Regions from separate parts of the Peribacillus sp. NPDC101481 genome, predicted to be linked through region 1. Evidence: riboswitches for the same ligand, from Rfam matches in the RefSeq annotation. Region 1 holds a riboswitch; each other region holds the start of a gene.
What was found. A riboswitch is a leader RNA that binds a small molecule or an ion and turns the genes downstream of it on or off. The one in region 1 is predicted to bind glycine.
Positions count from the first base shown of each region.

Region 2: linked by a shared signal. The riboswitch ahead of gcvT (glycine cleavage system aminomethyltransferase GcvT) and the one ahead of ACIROD_RS18670 (amino acid permease) in region 1 are both predicted to bind glycine.
Region 3: linked by a shared signal. The riboswitch ahead of ACIROD_RS22170 (amino acid permease) and the one ahead of ACIROD_RS18670 (amino acid permease) in region 1 are both predicted to bind glycine.

Region 1 covers NZ_JBIWNJ010000002.1:1,798,700-1,806,121, reverse strand. The annotation lists gene ACIROD_RS18670 (amino acid permease) at 1-1,273, opposite strand, end outside; glycine riboswitch at 1,576-1,632, opposite strand; glycine riboswitch at 1,636-1,735, opposite strand; gene ACIROD_RS18665 (hypothetical protein) at 2,013-2,258, opposite strand; gene ACIROD_RS18660 (NADPH-dependent FMN reductase) at 3,472-4,014, opposite strand; gene ACIROD_RS18655 (hypothetical protein) at 4,248-4,406, opposite strand; gene ACIROD_RS18650 (TetR/AcrR family transcriptional regulator) at 4,517-5,110, opposite strand; gene ACIROD_RS18645 (acetoacetate--CoA ligase) at 5,324-7,345, opposite strand; gene ACIROD_RS18640 (ATP-binding protein) at 7,419-7,422, opposite strand, start outside.
Region 2 covers NZ_JBIWNJ010000001.1:1,003,268-1,010,689, forward strand. The annotation lists gene gcvPB (aminomethyl-transferring glycine dehydrogenase subunit GcvPB) at 1-1,187, opposite strand, end outside; gene gcvPA (aminomethyl-transferring glycine dehydrogenase subunit GcvPA) at 1,180-2,526, opposite strand; gene gcvT (glycine cleavage system aminomethyltransferase GcvT) at 2,544-3,650, opposite strand; glycine riboswitch at 3,789-3,872, opposite strand; glycine riboswitch at 3,876-3,963, opposite strand; gene ACIROD_RS04805 (DEAD/DEAH box helicase) at 4,340-6,028, shown strand; gene ACIROD_RS04810 (YqhG family protein) at 6,006-6,803, shown strand; gene ACIROD_RS04815 (YqzE family protein) at 6,850-7,035, opposite strand; gene comGG (competence type IV pilus minor pilin ComGG) at 7,143-7,422, opposite strand, start outside.
Region 3 covers NZ_JBIWNJ010000004.1:100,218-107,639, forward strand. The annotation lists gene ACIROD_RS22165 (amino acid permease) at 1-569, opposite strand, end outside; glycine riboswitch at 1,072-1,150, shown strand; gene ACIROD_RS22170 (amino acid permease) at 1,357-2,700, shown strand; gene ACIROD_RS22175 (DUF3311 domain-containing protein) at 2,972-3,172, shown strand; gene ACIROD_RS22180 (sodium:solute symporter family protein) at 3,169-4,647, shown strand; gene ACIROD_RS22185 (hypothetical protein) at 4,786-4,992, opposite strand; gene argH (argininosuccinate lyase) at 5,269-6,753, opposite strand; gene ACIROD_RS22195 (ABC transporter permease) at 6,769-7,422, opposite strand, start outside.

The sequences.
Region 1 (7,422 bases):
CACGAGTGTCGTCCGCAAGTGCAAGAACCACAAGGACGAACGCTAGGAAAGCAAGGATCAAGTAATTGGAAATTGGATAAAGTGGTAATTTAAATTTGTTCTTTTTCACTAGATCTGGCCTTGTTTTACGGTATTTCAAATGACTGATGACTGTAATTCCCCAAATAAAGATGAAACATACTGTAGAAATACTTGTAATCAAGGTAAATACACCTTCAGGCATTAAATAGTTCAAAACAACGGAAATTAAAATGACAACAGTTGAAAAGAACAATGCATTGGAAGGTACTTTTCGGTCATTAAGTTTTGCAAACGGTACAGGTGCATTTTTATCTTTGGCAAGTGAATATACCATCCGGCTTGTACTGAAGATTGCGCTGTTACATGCCGAAGCAGCCGATGTTAGGACGACAAAATTAACGATACCAGCTGCACCAGCGATACCTACAGCCACAAATACTTGGACGAATGGGCTTTCCGTTGGGATGATTGCGTTCCACGGATAAACACTCATAATGACAATAAGTGCGCCAATGTAGAAAATTATAATCCGAATAGGAATATTATTGATCGCTTTGGGGATAACTTTTTCTGGATTTTCTGTTTCACCTGCTGTAAGTCCTACAAGTTCAATGCCCACAAACGCAAACACTACCATCTGGAATGAGAGGACAAAACCATTTATTCCATTTGGGAACATCCCTTCGTGTCTCCATAGATTCGTGAAACTTGCTGCGCCTGAATCAGTGGAAAAGCCTTTAATAATCATGAAAATACCGATAACAATTAGTGCTAGGATAGCGATGACCTTAATTAATGCGAACCAGAATTCCATTTCGCCAAAAAGTTTTACGGTTGCAAGATTCATAAATAGCAGAATGACTAGTGCAATTAATCCTGGCATCCATTGCGGTACGGAAGGAAACCAATACTGAGTATAAAGACCAACTGCCGTTAAGTCGGCCATTGCGATTGAAATCCAGCAAAACCAGTAGGTCCAGCCGGTTACAAATGCAGCCATATTACCTAAATAGTCTCTTACAAAGTCAACAAAGGAATGATAGTTCAAATTAGATAAGAGCAGTTCTCCAAGTGCGCGCATGATTAAGAAGCAAATGATGCCTGTAATCATGTAAGCAAATAGAATTGATGGCCCGGCTAAATGAATAGATTTTCCTGCCCCAAGAAATAATCCCGTTCCGATTGCCCCTCCAATAGCTATGAGTTGTACGTGCCTGTTTTTTAGCCCTCTATCCAACTTTTGTTCCTGCATACGATTTCCCACCTTCTACTTTTTTAGGCTACTTGGAATTTTCCCCTTTTAAAGGGTCAGCCTTTCAATGAGTGTGAATTAATAGCGTACTGGAGACTGCCTCACCGATGTAAGCGTTTTCTTTGATGGGTACTGGATATAGATTTTTAAACTAAAGCTACCAACCATTTTTGAAAATATAGCATTAATTGTACAAATCAAAGGATAGATCATTTATCTACAGATCTCAATTAACACTCCTCTCTTTTTATCTTCCCAAGTACAAAAAAGGGCAGAGGAAAGATAGGTATTTTCCTACCTTCCTCTGTCCTTTTACCTGAGAGTTTAACTCCTTCGGTGGCCTATGGCTCTCTTCAGAGACGCGTCCAATTGTAGTCCTTTTACCTGAGAGATTAGTTCCTGCTTTTATAGGATTTGCTCCTTCGGTGCTAAACATTGTTTAGACTCTCCCACAATCATCATCCGCTGATATAAAGTTGTTTTAATAGTTGTATATTATCGGTTTTTAATGGATGTTTCAATGATTATCTGAAAAAACTATATTTTCTGAAATCTAAAAATGGACAAATTTGAACTTTATGATCAGGATATTTTAGAGGTTATTAGCTATGAAAAATCAAGCTTATTAGCAGCTTTTCTATGTTGTTAGAATCCCAAACACGCTTATGTATATGCAAAAATATCGGCATTTTTCGATTGACAATACGGCAAAATTCAAAGCCGGGAGAGGAAATAATATCTATAGTTTTAACATAATTGATGTATGGAAAAAGAGAAAATTCGAGACTCGTGAAATTCCTTGCAGCAGTAAAGATTGTCTAGGAGCTTCCTCCCTAAGTTCAACAGTATTTTCAGAAGCCTGCTCTTCTTTAGCAACTTCCTCTTTGTCCCCACCACCAACTGTATTAGCTATGATGACAAATGCTAGAACCCATCCCCACCACTTCTTTGGCTTCTTTAGCTTGAGTTTCTTTTCCTTAACCATTTTAACCTTATACCCCCTTTACAGTTTTTCTGACGGACTGATGTAAACAAAAATAGAATAACATAATCTGGGTCAATAGGGTTTATATATATCATCACGTATCCATTTTCACAATGCTTGACGTGTTAACGAAACCATTCCCGATTCATTTTACCAGCTTCTTTTAAAACATATTCATAAAGTATGATCAAATCTATATATACTTATTATTTTTGTATATTTCTTTTATAGATAGTAAGATATTTCACTAACAAATATTCACATCAAAAAAGGGAGGTGAATACTCAACTTAGCAAGTAAATATACCATTCGAAAGAAGTTTTGCTTTAAAATAGAAAAAGTCATTGGAGCTCATAGCAACAATGACTTTATTATATAATCACTTTTCTAATATAAAAAATGAATTCCATTAATCGTTAAATAGGAATAAAGAATGTCTTAAACAATTTTTTTTAGTAAATCATATAATTTAAATATACTCGTTCTAATTCCTTTGGTTTAACAGATGTATTATAAGGCATATAAAGAGAAAGTCCCAAGTACTTAAATAGATGCGCTGTATACCTGTAAACAATGCTTCAGAAAACCATAAAGCTTTTGAAAAATAATTTTCTTCATTCGCGGTCATTTATTGATATTCAATTCTGGTAAAAAAAAATGTACATTCAAGACACATCTGATTTAAAGTAAGGTGAACTTGTAGCAATAACTTCATTTGTTTCAACATTGCTGTATCCGTTTCTACGATTGATCATGTTTGGTTAGTACGGTTTCCAATATAGCTTAAAATTTCTGGTGAATTGATCAATGTTTCTGTTTCTTCTATATAATACTTTTTAACGAATCAATATATTCTAAGCATGGTGTAGCTCCATACATTTCTTTAAAAAGACTCGTTAAGGACTTTTTATTCGCAAAGTAATAGAAAGATGCGAAAGAAAATTAAAGAAACATTTACTTTTTGCCCCTTCGGGCGTTTTATGTGCCCATATAATCGCACAGTTTGTGTCAACTCTACAATAGGTCTTATAGAACTAACCAATGGTTTGTCACCATTTTCAATAAACATATTAAATATTCCGCTATACTAAATCTTTTAAACTAGGCTGAATTTTAGAAGGCAGTTTTGCTTTTTAACTGTGCATAATCCATGTAAGAGTATAGTGGCATGGCAAGGAAAGCTACTTTAAAGGCGGTTAGTAAACTATCAAGCTTATCTTAATTTTTTTAAGGCACCGCTCCATGCAATCGTTTGATCTAACATTGCATTTACATTCCCAAGGTGTAAATCAGCTGGTTTAAACGTCTTGAAGTTTTCAAAGTCTGTAAATAGCGATAATGTTGGATTTACCCGAACGTCCGCAACTAGTAATTCCCCTAAGATGCCACGCAAATGTTCAGCTGCACGGGCTCCGCCAGTTGAACCATAGCTCACGATGCCCGCAGCTTTGTTGTTCCATTCATCACGTGCGGAATCAAGTGCGTTTTTTAGGGCCCCTGTAATACTGTGATTGTATTCTTGTACGATAAACACAAAACCATCCAAGCCAGAAAGTTTTTCTGACCAAGCTAATAATCCTGGTTCTTTACCAGTGCCTTCTCCAACAAATGGCAAGTTAAAATCTACGATATCGACGATTTCATAATTTGCGTCTTTTCGTTCATCAGCTATTTCTTTTACCCAACTTCCTACTTGTGGACTTACGCGTCCTATACGTGTGCTTCCTAAGATAATTCCGATATTTAATTTTTCCAATGTTTTCTCCTCCTCGTTAATGACTGGCAAATAAATTGGTTAAGAATAAAAACCTCATAATTTGTTTGATTACATATTTTTTATCTCTTCCACTAACGTGTAGTACCCACCTTCTGTATCTTCAATGAGATGGTTTATTTTGTTAAGATGTTCTCTAAATTCACTTTTTTCTAACCAATTTTTATGAAAATCAATACTCTCAAAGGTAGTTACCATAATTGCCTTATTATTTTCTACAGAACGATGCCAACGACTGCTGATCCAACCAGGAACACCTTGTGATCCTTCTTAAAATTGAGTAGTTCTTCAGCTTGGATAGCAACCAATTCATCTAGTTTGCCTGGTTTAGCTGTAAATACATTAATCCATACTATTGTATTACTTGATTTCATATTCATAATCTCCTGTCATTTAACATATTTTTTTCAATTCATTAATAATTGGCATCTTCTTTTATCATTAAAGGGTGTCAGTGCTGACTGTCATTATTTTTAATAAAAAACTAGGGAGTTAAAGCCCTAGTAAATATTTGCACACTCTCAGTTATAAATGCCTCCAGGGATACGGTTGGATAGTTTTCATCGGCATCCAGGTTGTTCATAAAGGCTCCAAAATTCATCATCATGAACGACAGTGCCTGAAGCTCTGGTTCAGTGTGAATAAGCTTTCCTTTCTCATACATCGTGTTAAAATAGTTTGTCAAAATTTTCAGTAACTGTCGAGGATGCTTTTGTGTTTTTTCTCGAAACCCAGGTAAATTGCCTTCCTCCTTGATACTTATCATAATCATTTTACGGTTACGATTCATGATTTCATGATATGTTCGACTGATCAGTTGTAAGTCTGAATGTAAGTCCCACACGATTTGCTCTTCATTAAAAAGTATTGTCATCTCTTCGGCATAATGATATCGATCAAATGCTTTTTCTAGAAGATTTAGCTTGCTTCCAAACCGACGAAACAGTGTTTTTTCACTCAAACCTGCGGCACCAGCAATTTCCTGAGTAGTAACAGCATTGTATCCCTTCTCTGCGATTAGATCGATTGCCGCCAACAGCAGCTTATCATCGGTACTTAGCTTATTACTGCTGCTCATGCTCTCACTTCCCCTGAATAGACTGTCAGTACTTACTGACTATATATTTTATTCTATTCAGCTGTTTTAAAATTGTCAAGGAAATATTTCCAGCAATACATATTCTTTTTAAGACGGTAGGCCAATCCAAATGATAGAAACTTATTGGAGAATTAACACCATACCCATTCAGGAAAACTAATAATAGACGGAGCATTTTGCTCCGCCTGATTGCTAGAATATTTTTTTCTCATTCAACTCGAGAGCTAATTCTTTAAAGAACTGTAGCGATTCTGGATTTCCCATGGAGTCTGCATTCACTACTTTATCAAACTCGAAACCTAATAACACTTTACGTATCGGGACTTCCATTTTCTTTCCGTTCAAGGTTTTCGGAATTTGTTCAACGACATGGATTTGGTCAGGGATAAAGCGAGGGGACACATGCCCTCTGATTTGTTCCTTGATTTTTGCCGTCAATGCTGTATCCAGGCCATTACCGGGTTTAAGGACAACGAACAGCAGCAGTGAGGAACCGAGGCCAAGCACTTCCCTATCAATGACAAGGCTTTCCATCACCTCGTCGATCGCTTCGACGACCCGGTAGATATCACTAGTTCCCATCCGTACACCAGAACGGTTGATGGTCGAGTCGGAACGACCATAAATGATACAGCTGCCCTTGTCGTCAATCTTTATCCAATCACCATGTTTCCATATGCCAGGATACGTATCGAAATAACTCTCGTAGTATCTTGTCCCGTCATGATCATTCCAGAAGTATAGCGGCATGGATGGCATCGGTTTGGTAATTACCAATTCACCGACTTCATTAATCAATGTTTGACCATGCTCATCAAAAGCTTCCGCACAAACACCCAATGCTCTTCCTTGTATCTCTCCGATTCTTACGGGCAATGTTGGAACGCCACCTACAAATCCGGCACAAACATCGGTTCCGCCACTGGATGAACTGAGCCAGATATCCTTCTTGACATTCTCATACACCCATTTATAACCGTCGCCAGACAATGGAGCCCCAGTTGAAAAAAGAGCCTTCAATTTCGATAAATCATATTTTCCCATTGGCTTGTTTCCTAACTTCATGGAATTCGTAAGGAATGGTGCACTTGTTCCAAAGAAAGTCATGCCTGTATCTTCAGCCAATTCCCAAAGGGCATCCATATTCGGAAAAGAAGGACTGCCGTCATAAAGGACGATGGTCCCTTCATTAAGCAAACCGCCCATAAGGAGATTCCACATCATCCAGCCTGTCGTCGTAAACCAGAATACAGTATCCTCGGAAGTCATGCCTTGATGGATTCTTGTTGATTTTAAATGCTCCAATAATATACCGCCATGCCCTTGTACAATTGGTTTTGGCATTCCGGTTGTGCCAGATGAATAGAGAATCCAAAGCGGATGATCGAACGGAACATTTTCAAAAGATAATTCTGTCTTTTCTTTTAAAAGGTCATCCCAAGGAATCGTATCTGCCAGATTCACTTCCAAATTCTTTTTTTCTATGTAAGGTACCAGAACGGTATGCTTTACAGTGATCAATTCCTGTTTAAGCTGGGAGACGACTGATGTTTTATCATATACATTTCCATTGTACTGATATCCATCAACAGCCAGTAATACAACCGGTTCAATCTGTTTGAAACGATCTATGACGCTTCTTGCCCCAAAGTCAGGTGAACAACTGGACCAAATGGCACCTATGCTTGCTGTTGCCAAGAAAGCTATGACAGCTTCAGGTATGTTTGGCATATAGGCAACAACACGGTCACCGGATTTCACACCAAGTTGCCTTAATGAATGGGCGACAGAAGCTACTTTTTCTTTCAGCTCTTTCCAGCTGACTTCCTGCTGCCTGATATGTTCGGAACGGAAAAAAATCGCCGTTTTCTCTTCTTGCTCATTCCATAATGCATTTTCAGCATAATTAAGCCTTGCCCCCTCGAACCATTTCGCACCTGGCATTGATTGCTCCGCTAAAACCCTGTCATATTTCCTGGCTGCTTTTACATCACAATAATCCCAAATTGAAGCCCAAAATTCCTCCAGTTCATCTACCGACCATTTCCATAATTCATGATAATCATGAAACGTTAAACCTTTCTTTTCTTTTAACCATTTCACATATTGAGTCAATACCGTTTGCTCGATTTGTTCCTTTGTCGGTTCCCAAATGATTTGTCCATCTGTAAGCGATTTCATACAATCATCTCCCTTAGGTATCAAATGCGTCATTGAATCATTTCATAATATTGGTAGTTTACTTAAATTGTAATCTATGTGTATAAAACCGTCAATTTACACTAAACTAA
Region 2 (7,422 bases), on a different contig from region 1:
CTAACCCCCAATTTCTTTTGCCGGCGTCCGCTTAATACGAATTCGTGCTTACAATGACGATTATATGGTAAGTCAAAATAAGGTTCCAACTTGCGCATCATATAATTGGCATTGATGACCGCATTTTCGGTGACGGCTTTAAGGCCATCAGGCCCCATTGAACGAATGTACGTATATGCCCTCACGTTAATCCCGAAATTACCATAATAAGGTTTTACCCTGCCAATGGATTGCGGACGATCATAATCAAGAGCGAATTGCTCACCTTGTTTAATTATAAGAGGTTTAGGCAGGTAAGGAATCAAGTCCGACTTCACACCTACAGGACCAGAACCCGGACCTCCGCCGCCATGCGGACCCGTGAATGTTTTATGGAGATTTAAGTGAACCACATCAAAGCCCATGTCACCCGGGCGTGCTTTTGAAAGGACTGCATTCAGATTGGCTCCGTCATAATAAAGCTTCCCACCTGCATCATGGACAAGTTGTGCCATTTCCAAGATGTTTTCTTCAAATAATCCCAATGTATTGGGGTTCGTCAGCATCAAGGCCGCCGTATCAGGTCCAACAACACGCTTTAAATCTTCAAGGTCGACTAATCCATTTTCATCGGATTTCACTGTAATCGTTTCAAGTCCGGCAACAGTGGCAGAGGCAGGATTCGTACCGTGTGCAGAATCAGGTACAATCACTTTCGTCCGTTCTGTATCGCCATTCGCTTCGTGAAAAGCGCGAATCATCATCAACCCTGTCCACTCACCATGTGCACCTGCTGCAGGCTGTAATGTCACTTGGTCCATCCCGGTGATTTCAGTTAAGTGTTCCTGCAAATCAAATAAGAGTCCCAATGCTCCCTGAACGGTAGCCGGATCTTGATATGGATGGATATGGGCAAAGCCGTTGAAACGTGCCACGTTTTCATTTATTTTCGGATTATATTTCATCGTGCATGAACCCAGCGGATAAAAACCCGAATCCACCCCATGATTCCGTTTGGAGAGTGCTGTATAGTGACGCATGATATCCAGTTCGGACACCTCAGGCAGTTCTGCCTCTTCTTCACGGATGTAGTCGGCAGGAAGAATTTCTTCGAGCGGAATAGTTGCAACATCCATTTCTGGCAGACTGTACCCGATTCGACCGGAAGTACTGATTTCAAAAATGAGTGATTGATCTTGATTATTCATGTTGATCCCCCAATTCCTGCGCAAGTGCATCAATTTCTTCTTTTGTTCTAAGTTCAGTTACCGCAACCAGCATATGGTCTTTCAGCTCAGGATAAACCGTCCCTAAATCAAAGCCGCCGATCATCCCTTTTTCAAAAAGGCTTTTATTGATTTCTGAAAACGAAGCAGGCAGTTTAATGATAAATTCATTGAACGAAGGACCGTCGAATATCAGTTCCACCCCTACTGCCATAATTGCTTTTTTCGCATAATGCACTTTTTGAATATTTTGCACGGCCATTTCCTTGACACCCTTTTTCCCAAGGGCGGTCATTGCAACAGAAGCTGCCAACGCATTCAAAGCTTGATTGGAACAAATGTTGGATGTGGCTTTGTCACGGCGAATGTGCTGTTCACGAGCTTGTAGCGTTAGTACAAATCCCCTTTTACCATTTTCATCCACGGTTTGACCGACGAGTCGGCCCGGAACTTTCCGAACAAGTTTATTAGTAACCGCAAAATATCCACAATGAGGTCCACCGAATGCCGCTGGAATGCCGAATGGCTGGGCATCCCCCGTTACGATATCTGCACCGAGTGCACCAGGGGATGTCAAAGCTCCCAATGCAAGCGGATTACTGGAAACGATAAACATGGATTTGACGCCATGAATGATTTCTTCCATTTCCTTCAATGGCTCGATCCGGCCAAAAAAGTTCGGATATTGCACGATCACTCCTGCAATGTCCTCATTCGCCAATTCCTTTAAAGCAGCTAAGTCCGTCACACCGTCTTTATAAGGAATTTCGATCACTTCCACGCGTTGCCCTTTCGCATATGTCTTCACGACTTCTCTTGATTCAGGATGAACGGTTCCTGAAATGAGAATCTTCTTGCGCCGTGTCTGTCCTGAAGCAAGCATGGCTGCTTCAGCCAGCGCTGTCCCGCCGTCATACATGGAGGAGTTAGCCACATCCATGCCCGTCAATTCACATATCATCGTTTGATATTCAAAGATTGCTTGAAGCTCTCCCTGTGAAATTTCAGGCTGATAGGGTGTATAAGCCGTGTAAAATTCAGAACGGGATAGAACATGATCGACGATGACCGGTGCATAATGGTCATAGACACCCGCACCAAGGAAGGAAGCATAGTTTTTAAGATCCGCATTCTTGGCAGCAAGCCTTGATAATTCTTTCATTAATGCTGGTTCCGATTTAGCAGGCTTGATATCGTATTCTCCTTGAAAACGAACGCTCTCAGGGATATCATTGAAAAGTTCTTCAGCAGTGGATACCCCTATCGCTTTCAGCATTTCTTGTTTATCTTGCTCTGTCATGGGTAAATAACGATGTTTCATCTAATGACCATTCCCCTCTATTTACGTGGTTTTTTATAAAAAGGTGTTTGTATTATAACGGCTTTCAAACGTTTGGAACGGATCTCCACTTCGACTTCCGCATCCAGCACTGAAAATTCCTTATCGATAAGTACCAAACCCACGTTTTTCTTCAACGTTGGTGATTGGGTACCGGTCGTGACCTCGCCAATGACTTTATCACCGCTGTAGACCTTATACCCATGACGTGGAATGCCACGGTCTATCATTTCAATTCCCACAAGCTTGCGAGGAGCTCCTTTCTCCTTTTGCTCAGCAAGAACGGCTTTCCCGAAAAAATCAACTTCCTTATCGACTTTTACTGCAAAACCAATCCCGGCTTCTATCGGGGTGATGTCTGCTGAAAGCTCCTGCCCATACAACGGCAGTTTCGCTTCAAAACGCAGGGTATCACGAGCACCTAAACCAATCGGCTGAACTCCCTCTTCGTTTCCGGCATCCATAATCGCCTTCCAAAGGGCTGGACCATTTTCACTGTCACTATATATCTCAAAGCCATCCTCACCAGTGTATCCAGTACGGGATACCATCGTGGAGATACCGTTAATCATGACATTTTCCTTGAACTTGAAAAATCCAATTTCACTTAAAGCAGTATTTCCCGATAGTTTTTGTAAAATCTTCTCTGCAGATGGCCCTTGAAGTGCCAGCTGTGTATAGTCACTAGATACATTCTTGATTTGGACATCTTCCGATAAATGAGCTTGCAGCCAATTGAAATCTTTTTCTGTGTTCGCTGCATTGACCACGAGCAGATAGTCATCCTCAGACCTTTTATACACGATTAGATCATCAACCGTGCCTCCGTTTTCATAACACATGGCGGAATATTGGGCACCGCCCTGTTTCAGCTTTGATATATCATTAGTCAGCATCTTTTGTAAAAAGGAAAGGCTCCCAGGACCCTTAACATCGACTTCACCCATATGGGAAACATCGAATAACCCCGCTTTTGTACGTACGGCTTCATGTTCGTCCTTTATACCCGAAAATTGGACAGGAAGTTCCCAGCCGCCAAAATCAATCGTTTTACCTCCGTATTCACGATAAACCTCAAATAGTGGTGTTCTTTTTAAATCGGTCAAAAAATGACCCCCTTCAGATTTTTTTAAATTAATTGGCTTCATTATCAAAAGCTTCTTGTCATTACGCATCAGATATATCCTGATTCATGATGTGAAAAAAGCACAAAAAAGGACAGAGAAAGCCCGTTTGAGCTTTTTCTCTGTCCTGAAACCTGAAAGTTTACCTATGTAATAGGTTTTCCCCTTTGGTGGCCGTCCCAAAACGGGCGGCGCTCTCCAGAGTTGCGTCCAATAAGAGTTCTTTTGCCTGAGAGATTCACTGCTAAGTTTGCTCCTTCGGCGCTACATCCGTAGTCTCTCCCCTTATCTTCACCCGCATATAAATGGTCTACCAATGAAAGGAAGCGAATAAGCCACCAAACATCGGTAAAACCCCTGAGCATCGTGGAATGCATTCTCTGCCAATTCTCCTGAAACCTCAGAAACCGTTTGATTGGTCTCCTTCAGTAATCTTGGATAAATTAGAAGTCTATAGCCCATACTAAGAAAACGCGAACTGCAAAATCGATGTACAAAGATTCTTTGTAGCGTTGGGAAATTGGAATTTTCTAAATATACTTATATCCTACCCTAAGAAACTTATCTCTGCAATATCTTTTGAAGAGAAATATTTTTATTACTTCACATATGAAATGTTCGGGTTTTGACCTTTTATTAAGGAAAATATGATTTAAGAGGGAGTTATTTCTATGAAAATCAATATATCCTTTAATTCTGAATGGAATGACGAGTTTCTGCAAAAGATGGAAAATGACGGTCCATGGGGAAACTGGGAGCTTTATAAGCTCGCGGTTCAAATGGAGGAAAATCTTATCATCCCTGATTTTGAAGGTTTACAGGCGCCCAAGCACCTTCCGCAGTTAACCCCGCTTCCCCATCAATTGGAAGCAGCCAAGCAAGTGGTGGAAAAGATGAATGGAAAAGCCATTTTAGCTGATGAGGTAGGGCTCGGAAAAACAATTGAAGCTGGATTGATCCTAAAAGAGTATATGATTAGGGGCCTTGTAAAAAAAGTTTTGATCCTTGTTCCGGCTTCCCTTGTCACACAATGGGCTTTTGAATTGAACACCAAGTTTCATATACCGGCAGTCGTTCAGAGAAAAAGCTATGTTTGGGACTCCTGTGATGTGGTCATTTCATCCATTGATACAGCGAAACGAGCTCCACATCGAGATATCATTTTCAAGCAGGAATACGACTTCATCATTATTGATGAAGCTCATAAACTTAAAAATAATAAGACGAAGAACTATGAATTCGTCCAAAATCTGAAAAAGAAATTTTGTTTACTCCTGACAGCCACTCCGATTCAAAATAAAGTCGAGGAAATTTTCCACCTCGTTTCGTTATTGAAACCAGGCCACTTGGGAAATGCCTCACTTTTTTCAGAAAAGTATAAAGGGAAAGGCCGGAACATTATTGAAGATGAACACCTAAAGGAACTTGTCAACACTGTCATGATTCGAAACCGGCGGGCCGATACTGGCATTGAATGGACAAAACGGCATGTGGAGACCATCACCATTGAATTTTCTCCAACGGAACAAGCATTGTACGATGCTGTTTCCAAATTCAAACCTATTTCGGATGGTTCTAAAGGAAGCGCCTTTTCGGCTCTCACTCTCCAAAGGGAAGCATGCAGCAGCAGAGAGGCGGTCTTTTATACATTAAAGAATATGAAAAATAAATATGATCAGCCTTCCCCTGACTTTTTAGCAAAGCTTGATGATTTATTTTCTAAAGTGAATGAAACGGTTCAGAACTCAAAGGCTGAAAAAGCTTTGGAACTGATCAAGAAAATTGATGATAAAGTCATTATCTTTACCGAATACCGGGCGACTCAGCTATATCTACAATGGTACCTACAGCAGAATGGAATTTCTTCAGTTCCTTTCCGAGGCGGTTTTAAGCGCGGAAAGAAAGACTGGATGCGAGAATTATTCCAAAAAAATATACAGGTATTGATTGCAACAGAAGCTGGCGGGGAAGGGATAAACCTTCAGTTTTGCCATCACTTGATTAATTTTGACCTGCCATGGAACCCGATGAGGCTCGAACAGAGAATCGGACGGATACACCGCCTTGGTCAGGAAGAAGATGTGATGATTTATAACTTTGCCACGAAAAATACAGTGGAAGAACATATTCTGAAGTTACTATATGAAAAAATAAATTTATTCGAGAAAGTAATCGGCGAATTGGATGATATTCTAACCAAACTGGATATTAACAACATTGAAGAATATTTGATTGATGTAGTCGGTGAATCCAAAACAGAGGGCGAAATGAAAATCAAGATGGATAATTTTTCATCGTTAATCCAATTCGCCCAATCAATGAAGGAAGGTGAGGTTCATGCAGCAACGGGAAATTCATGATTTTTTAATAACTTACTTTAAAGCCAATGATTGTGAAATACTGGATAATGCACCAACCCACCTTACAGTGCAATTGACGATTGATATGGATAAAGAATTAATGAACAGACCCTTTTATTGGCATTATCTAGAAAAAACAGGCGGCGTTCCAAACCCAGCACAGATGACTTTGATTACCGATCCAGAACTAGCTCCATCCGATTTAAAGGGAGAAATGATTCATTTTGGCTCCCCTCGCCTTCACCAGATTATTCAATCTACCAAAAAGCTGGCAGGATATACTAGACTTTTTGAGGATACCCCTCCATCAAAAGGGGGAAATAATCCTTTGTTTCCTTGGCTGACCCTGAATGTGAAAATATCCTATCAATGCGATCGTAAAAAGGATACCTTCATGTCGATCGGTTTGAATTTAATCTCAGGTGAGATCATGGAAAGGTTTCACCATCGGGTTTTACCGATAAAGGTCACCCCCAAAATACCGGATTACTCCTTTACGCTTTCACCGCTCATCATGCCCAAGAGCGGATTGGCAAGACTGGATACATACATCAGGACCAGTTTCGAGGATGATGACCATTCCTGGGCAGAGGAAGCAATGCTTCGCTGGCAGAATGACTTGAATTTATTGGAGCATTTTTACAAGGATATGGAAGAAAAAAGTGAGAGCTATTTTACTGAAAAAGATGCCTTAAAAGCTCAATATGAACCCAACATCCGAATATCCATCATCAACGGAGGGTTATTTTACCTTTCTGATAGGGCATTGGGATAAGTAAGAACAATAAAAAAACAGATGCCCTAAATTCAGGACATCTGTTTTATTTTTTGATATTTTTCCTTACGAACATCGACAAAGCAAAAGGGACAATGCCAAACCAATGGGACATACCATGATTTTTATCCTCTTTTCTGTGACGGCGCTTTTCTTTTCGTTCTTTTTTCGTCAGATTAAAATACTCGACAAGCTGCTGAGTCAGATATTTAATATAAGCGTTTGTAGACATATAAAATAATCACCCTATGCAAAGTATGCCCCGTTTACGCAGCTTTTATTCCTTTGCTTGTTCCCTGAACACGTGTACCTGACTTAAAAGAATGTTGATTTTGCGTATTAAACAGCCTGCTTTTCCAACCATTCTTTCACTTTCCCAGCTTCTTTATCGTATTGAATGATGACCCTTCCCTCGCGGTCATTTTTAGTCGTGGAAGAGAACTCGATATAGACATAAGGACCTTCTTCTTTCATTACGGAATACCGCACCACACCATTAGGGTATGAAATTTCCCCCTGGATGATTTTTGGGATCTCTTCGCCCCACTCTGCCGTCACATCCTTGATCGCTAAATGGACAAGATGGTCGGCCACAAGCGATTCTTCCACTTCTTTATAA
Region 3 (7,422 bases), on a different contig from region 1:
CCATTTTCCCATAGATTCGATAATCCAATCGCATCCCCGCCATTCCCTATTCCAAAGAAGATAAGGCCTAGGCCGGCAACGATCATCAATATGATCGTTATGATTTTTATAAGTGCAAACCAGAATTCAAATTCCCCGAAGGATTTAACTGAAATGAGGTTGGCCGCCCCCAAGATGATCATGGCGACCACACCTGGTATCCAAGCCGGTAAATCCGGGAACCAATATTGCATATACAACCCAACCGCGATGATTTCGGACATTCCGACGATTACCCATTGAAACCAATTGCTCCAAGCAGTCATATAACCTGCCAAAGGATGTATATAGCTGCTCGCAAAGGTTGCAAAAGAACCTGTAGTCGGTTCTAAATAGAGCATCTCACCCATGGAACGCATGATGAAAAATATAAAAATACCTGCGATGGCATAAGCAAGCATTACAGAGGGCCCGGTCCATTTGATCGTGCTCGCCGATCCCATGAATAACCCGACACCGATGGTTCCGCCCAAAGCTATCATTTGAATGTGACGTGCTTCCAGCCCTCTCTTTAATTCCTTGTTCGACATGTTTAACTCCCCCAGATGCAATATCGGTAATGCTTTTCCATCCTTAACACGAACGACTCTCTATTAATTATTGCGGTTAGAAATGCTTTATCGAAAAAAATATCAATAACACTTCAATTATGTTTTCTTATCTTATAATAGTAAATATTCTGTAAAAATACAATTGTATTTTTGAAATAAACAGTTACCAAATATATCTTGGCAATTTCCCTTATCTAAAAATATCATTTCAAAAAAATGATGTTCAATATTTCATAATAGTGATCATCCAAAAAACAAATTTTTCAAGTACCTTAATAAAAATTAAGACCACTATAAAACTACAGCTATTGCCGTTTTCACTTCAAAAAAAACTTGTTGACCTTCCGAAAAATAGATGATAGAATTCCAATATTATTTTATAAGCATAATGAATGATTCAGCAGTGGTAGATTATCACTGACAACATTTATTCACAACCGCATACAAGCAAGCGATGAATGCTATGGATGACACTATAGCAGGAGCAGCTTCTGGAGAGACTGTACAAGTTGCAGCGCCGAAGGATTCACAATCTCAGGCAAAAGGACAGAAGAGTAACGAATGATAAAATTGTTATTCTGAACCCTTTAAGAGATTGGTATTATCCAATCTCTTTTTTTATTGTCCATTTTGTGGTTGGACTAAAAACAACAGCTTTAAAACCAATGGGAAAGGCAAGCTGGACGAAAAAATCAGTCCCTCTCTCCAAGACCATTCAGGTAAATTCATTCACTACCAAGACTATAAAAAGACGGGGGAGTAAGAATTGGCAAAACAAGAATTAAAAAGAGATTTAAAAAATAGACATGTACAACTGATCGCAATAGGAGGAACCATTGGCACCGGATTATTTTTAGGTTCCGGAAAAGCCATACAATTAGCAGGACCTTCCATTTTATTTTCCTATCTGATAATAGGGATTGCCTTGTTTTTTGTGATGAGGGCACTAGGGGAATTGCTCTTATCCAATGCAGGGTATACATCATTCACTGAATTTGCAACCGAATATGTCGGTCCATGGGCCGGCTTCGTGACAGGGTGGACATATTGGTTCTGTTGGATCATGACCGCAATGGCCGATATCATAGCTGTCGGCGTCTATATGCAATATTGGTTCGATATCCCTCAATGGATTCCGGCTCTAATATGCCTAGTCATTCTGTTAGGATTGAACCTTTTGACCGTTAAGTTATTTGGTGAATTGGAATTCTGGTTTGCCATCATTAAAGTAATCACGATCATCGCCTTGATCGTCGTGGGGATCATCCTTTTGATCATCGGCTTCAATACCAATAGCGGAACGGTTTCCCTAACGAACCTATGGAATCATGGGGGCATGTTCCCTAATGGCATTTCTGGATTCCTATTATCTTTACAGCTGGTCGTCTTCTCATTTGTCGGTGTCGAATTGGTCGGGGTTTCCGCAGCAGAAACGGCAAACCCGAGAAAGAACATTCCATCTGCCATCAATAAAATCCCTGTCCGGATTTTACTTTTCTATGTTGGTGCACTATTCGTCATTCTCTGCGTCAACCCATGGACACAACTGGATGCCACGAGCAGCCCATTTGTAGAGGTCTTTGCGTTAATCGGCATTCCTGTCGCTGCAGGGATCATCAACTTCGTCGTTTTGACATCCGCTGCTTCTGCATGCAACAGCGGTTTATTTTCAACGAGCCGAATACTTTATACGTTAAGCAGGAATGGCGAAGCCCCTGCTAAACTGGAAAAATTAAATAAACAGGCTGTTCCGAGCAATGCCTTATTAACATCCACAATCGTTGTATCAATAGGGGCTTTATTAAGCAAACTGATACCTGAACAGGCATTTACCGTCGTGACGACCATCAGTGCCATCTGTTTCATATGGGTATGGAGCATTATCTTGATTTCCCATATCAAATATTCGAAAACAAGGCCTGACCTAAGAGCGAAATCGACTTTCAAGGCTCCTTTTACACCCTTTGTCAATTACGCCATATTAGGATTATTCCTGTTCATCCTTATTGTTATGCTATTCGCTGAAGCTACACGACTATCACTGCTCTTAACCCCAATCTGGTTCATACTTTTGGTAATACTATATAATTCTCGGAAAAAATATAGCTAAAGGAAATAAAGCCTTGAACTCACTATGAATTCAAGGCTTTATCTGTTTTATGAACATATCATTGTTCGGCTGTCTGCGCACAGTTGCTCAAATATATCAGGCAACTGCATTAAATTTTATATCAAAATAGTGTAAGCTAATATATATTATCGGAACTTTTCCGTCATGTATGAATTTTTCATCCCGGTTTGGTTCACCCATCCATCAGTGGCATTGAAGAATAAACCCCATTGGTGGGCGTTTCACTTTATTAAAACGGAGGGGTTTGTTTATGAAGATTATATATATTCTTACTCTAGTTCCTTTTATAGGCATACTAGGATTTCTGCCTTTTGTTAATAAAATAGAACCATATGTATTAGGGATGCCTTTCAATATGTTCTGGATGGCTATGTGGGTGGTCCTTACCTCTGCCATACTGGGCATCATGTATAAGCTGGATCCCAGGAATCGGGAAGGTGACCAGGAATGAATATTGCTCTCTTAATCATTTTAGCATTTTTACTTCTATCGATATTTTTAGGCATACGCTCTTCAAAAGGAAAAGATATGGACTTGGAACAATGGACGGTTGGCGGACGCGGTTTTGGTGCGATATTCGTCTTTCTGCTGATGGCTGGGGAAATCTATACGACCTTCTCCTTTCTTGGCGGCAGCGGCTGGGCTTATGGCAAGGGCGCACCCGCTCTATACGTTCTAATTTACATTACTTTATCTTACGTATTATCCTATTGGCTCCTACCGGAAATATGGAGATATGCCAAGGAAAATAAACTGATGTCTCAATCCGATTTCTTTGTAAGCAAATATAAGAGTCCCGGTTTAGGAATTTTGGCTGCGCTTGTCGGTGTGGTGTCGATGATTCCAGTGATCGTCGTGCAGCTGAAAGGATTGGGGATCATTGTCTCAGAAGCATCTTATGGTGCCATCTCTATGTCTGAGGCAGTTTGGATGGGGGCGATCAGCCTTACCATTTATGTGATGATCTCCGGTATACACGGTTCAGTTTGGACAGCGGTCATTAAAGATATAATGATGGTCGCCATAATAGGATTTTTGGGGATTTATCTGCCGATTCATTACTTTGGCGGATTTCAGCCGATGTTTGAAGCGATTGATGCGGCCAAGCCTGGTTTTCTTAAGTTCCCAGATCAGGGACTTAGCGTATCATGGTTCATCTCCACGGTAATATTACTCGTATTCGGTTTCTATATGTGGCCACAAGTTTTCAGCGCTGTTTATTCAGCACGCAGCGGCAAGGTATTTCGAAAAAATGCAATCATCAGCCCTTTATATACACTCATGCTGTTATTCGTCTTTTTTGTTGGGTTTACAGCAATATTGAAAGTGCCCGGACTCGTTGGGGCAGATGCAGACCTGTCATTGCTGCGCCTTTCGATCGAGACCTTTGATCCATGGTTTATAGGCATAATCGGCGGAGCTGGATTATTGACTGCATTGGTGCCGGGATCCATGCTTTTGATGAGCGTCGCTACACTGCTCGCGAAAAACGTCTATAAGGAATTTGCACCTGCAGTATCCGATTGCCATGTTGTACGATTGGCAAAGTTCCTTGTTCCAGTCATCGCCCTTATAGCCGTCTACTTCACCTTAAACGGCGGCGAAACGATGTCAGCATTAATTCTTATGGGATACAGTCTAATCACACAGCTTTTCCCATCCCTGCTCTTTAGTCTGAAAAGGAATAATCCGATCAATAAATTTGGCGCAATCTCCGGCATCATTTCAGGATTGGCCATCGTAATTTGCATTACACTCAGTCATTCGACAATAGGGACCTTGTTTCCATCCTTGCCGCAAGCAGCGAAAGATTTGAATGTGGGAATCATCGCATTGGCAGTCAATTTCATTGTGATGATCGCAGTAAGTCTGGCTTTCAGAAAGCAAGCGATTCAGTTGGAACCTAAATCCGTTAACGAAATATGAAGAAACTTTGAAACCGGTTATTTTGGATAAATAAACATCGGAAGGCTCAGTCAAAAGACTGAGCCTTCCTTATTATCGGCATCCAAGCATAGTGTCCTTTTTCTCAATATTGTTTATAGGAAACCTCATTTTAGACTATTAATCTTTTCTGTTTATAAACAAATCCCCTATTTTAACTAATAAATACAACGAAAAAATAATCATCAAGGTTCTGGATACTACCAGACCATCAATAGCTAAATCATATCCACCTCTTAATAAAACTTCCGGATTCAAACAAAAAGTAATCGATATTACGAAAGCTATTAAAATCAGGATAACACCGAACTGAGATCTATTTGACATTAACATTCCGCCTTATATTATATATTTTCCAAATAATAGCATTATTTTTAGAAATAATCTACATTCATTATCACTAGGGATATCTCAGTTGCAATAAAAATCCAAAATAAATAGCCACCCTGATAGAATGACTATATATCATAAAATATGAAGCTTTCTCAGTAAAATTCATCGAATTGCTTCCGAGCCAACAAAAAATACTCTCTTCAGAAGGTTCATGCTTTTACTCGTGAGTTTCATGCGCGTCAAGACTCATTTCCCTTTAACAACATACCTTTAGTAATCCACTAAAGCCTTCCTGCCATCATTCAATGCTTTGACCATTTCCTTGTATTCCTGCAAATCATGTTCCTGTTTTTGTTTTCTATTTACAATCATTCTCGTAACCTCTTTTGGGGAGGGCCCGCCTTGAATGCTTCTGATTTCCACAAAATATTCGGGAGAGATTATTTTTTTCCATTCATCTTCTGCTATGTTCACTGAAACGAATTCATTGATGATCTTGTTGATTTCTTTTGTGTCCCAATCATATAGCTCTTTCCCTTCACTAATTGACCGTTTTGCAATATGACTGGCTATGGAGTGGGCTTTTCTAAAGGATATGTCGTAATCTCTTGATAGGGTATCCGCTAATTCAGTAACCGTTATACTGGATTTTGCGGCCATTTTCTTTGTGTGTTCTTCATTTACTTTCAAGGTTGACATGACGGCATACATTAGTTTCATGACACGTCCTGCATTCGAAAAAGCCCGATATAAATGCGGCTGTAAATCATCTTCCGTATCGACGATATCACCAAATGGTGTATTGTGGATCATATTCATTGCAGCAAGTGCATCACCATACGCACTGCTTGCAATCGAACGGGAATGTTCAATGGAGACTGGATTTCTTTTTTGCGGCATGATGCTGCTCACTTGAACATAAGGGTCCGCCACATGAAAGGTTCCAAACTCCCTTGTCACATGCTGCAGGAAGTCTTGAATCCATCTTCCTGTATTGACCATGCACGTCATGATGGCAGTTGCGGTTTCCAATAAATAATCCGCCCCGCCAATCGAGTCATAGGAATTCTCAATCACCGAATCAAATCCAAGCAGTTCAGCCGTACGGTTCCGGCTGATCGGAAAACCGGTGGTCGTTAACGCGGCCGCGCCCAAAGGGGATTGGTTAACCGTTTCATAGGCTGCCCATAACCGGCCAATATCCCTTTGAAGCACATCATATATTGCCAAAAAGTAATGTCCTATCGTAGTCGGCTGAGCCGGTTGGGTATGCGTGTAACCAGTTATATAGGTTTCTGTATGTTTTTCAGCCTGCACCAAGAATGCTTCACTCAATTGGTTTGCATAGCCAATCAATTGGAGTAGATGACCTCTTAAAACAAGCCGGTACATGGCGACTCCCATATCATTACGACTGCGGCCGATATGAATCTTCCCTGCAAGTTCATGACCGATTTCCTCACCGATCTTTGCCTCCATCATGAAAAATAAGTCTTCGAACTGGGGCTGATAGGTCAACTGCGCTAGATCTGTTTGAGCCACTTTCCGAATCCCATCAAGCATGGTCTTCGCCTCTTCTTCTTTAATGATCTTTTGTTCCGAAAGCATGATGACATGTGCCCGATGAATATCGAACATTGCATGAAATAAGTAATCTCTTTGATCATTAAAAACAGGCATCAGAAGCTCTCTAGCATATGTTTTTCCGGGAAAGGCACTACCTTCATTTTTGATAAATTCTTCAAGCCTGCTCATCTTTTAACCTCCGATTTATAAAGCTCTTTCCGCTTTGATTCCAAAAAACTTGTTCGAAATAAAGAGAACGATTACAATCAGCGTGATTTGAATCATCCCATAGGCAGCTGCCTGCCCCATATTGAACATCCGAAGCTGATTCATGATTTCAATGGATATGGGCCTGTTAGAAATTGTGTACAACAGGACCGACGTCGGGAATTCCCCCACAGATTCGATAAATGCCAATAATGTCCCTGATAAAACACCAGGCATAATAATAGGAAATATGACTTTTCTGAAGGTATAAAACCACTTTGCCCCCAAGTTTCTGGCTGCTTCTTCAATCGAGTCATCCAGCTGCTCCAGAACGGCGTTAGTCGAACGGACAACGAGCGGAATATGCCTGATGAAATAGGCAAGCGGCAAAATCCAAAATGTTCCTACCAAAATTTGACCAAAGGAAAAAACGCTAGGTTCATTGAATGCGAATATCAAGTTCATCCCTATGACCGTTGCAGGCAACGCCCAAGGAATCATGACTAGAATATCGACAAAGCTTTTCCCGACGAATTTCCGTTTGACAAGTACATAGGACGCTATGACCCCAAACACCAGATTTGCCAACGTAGCAATAACCGCCATCAGTAAACTATTTCGTAACGGTTTGAAGATATTAGGGTCTTCAAA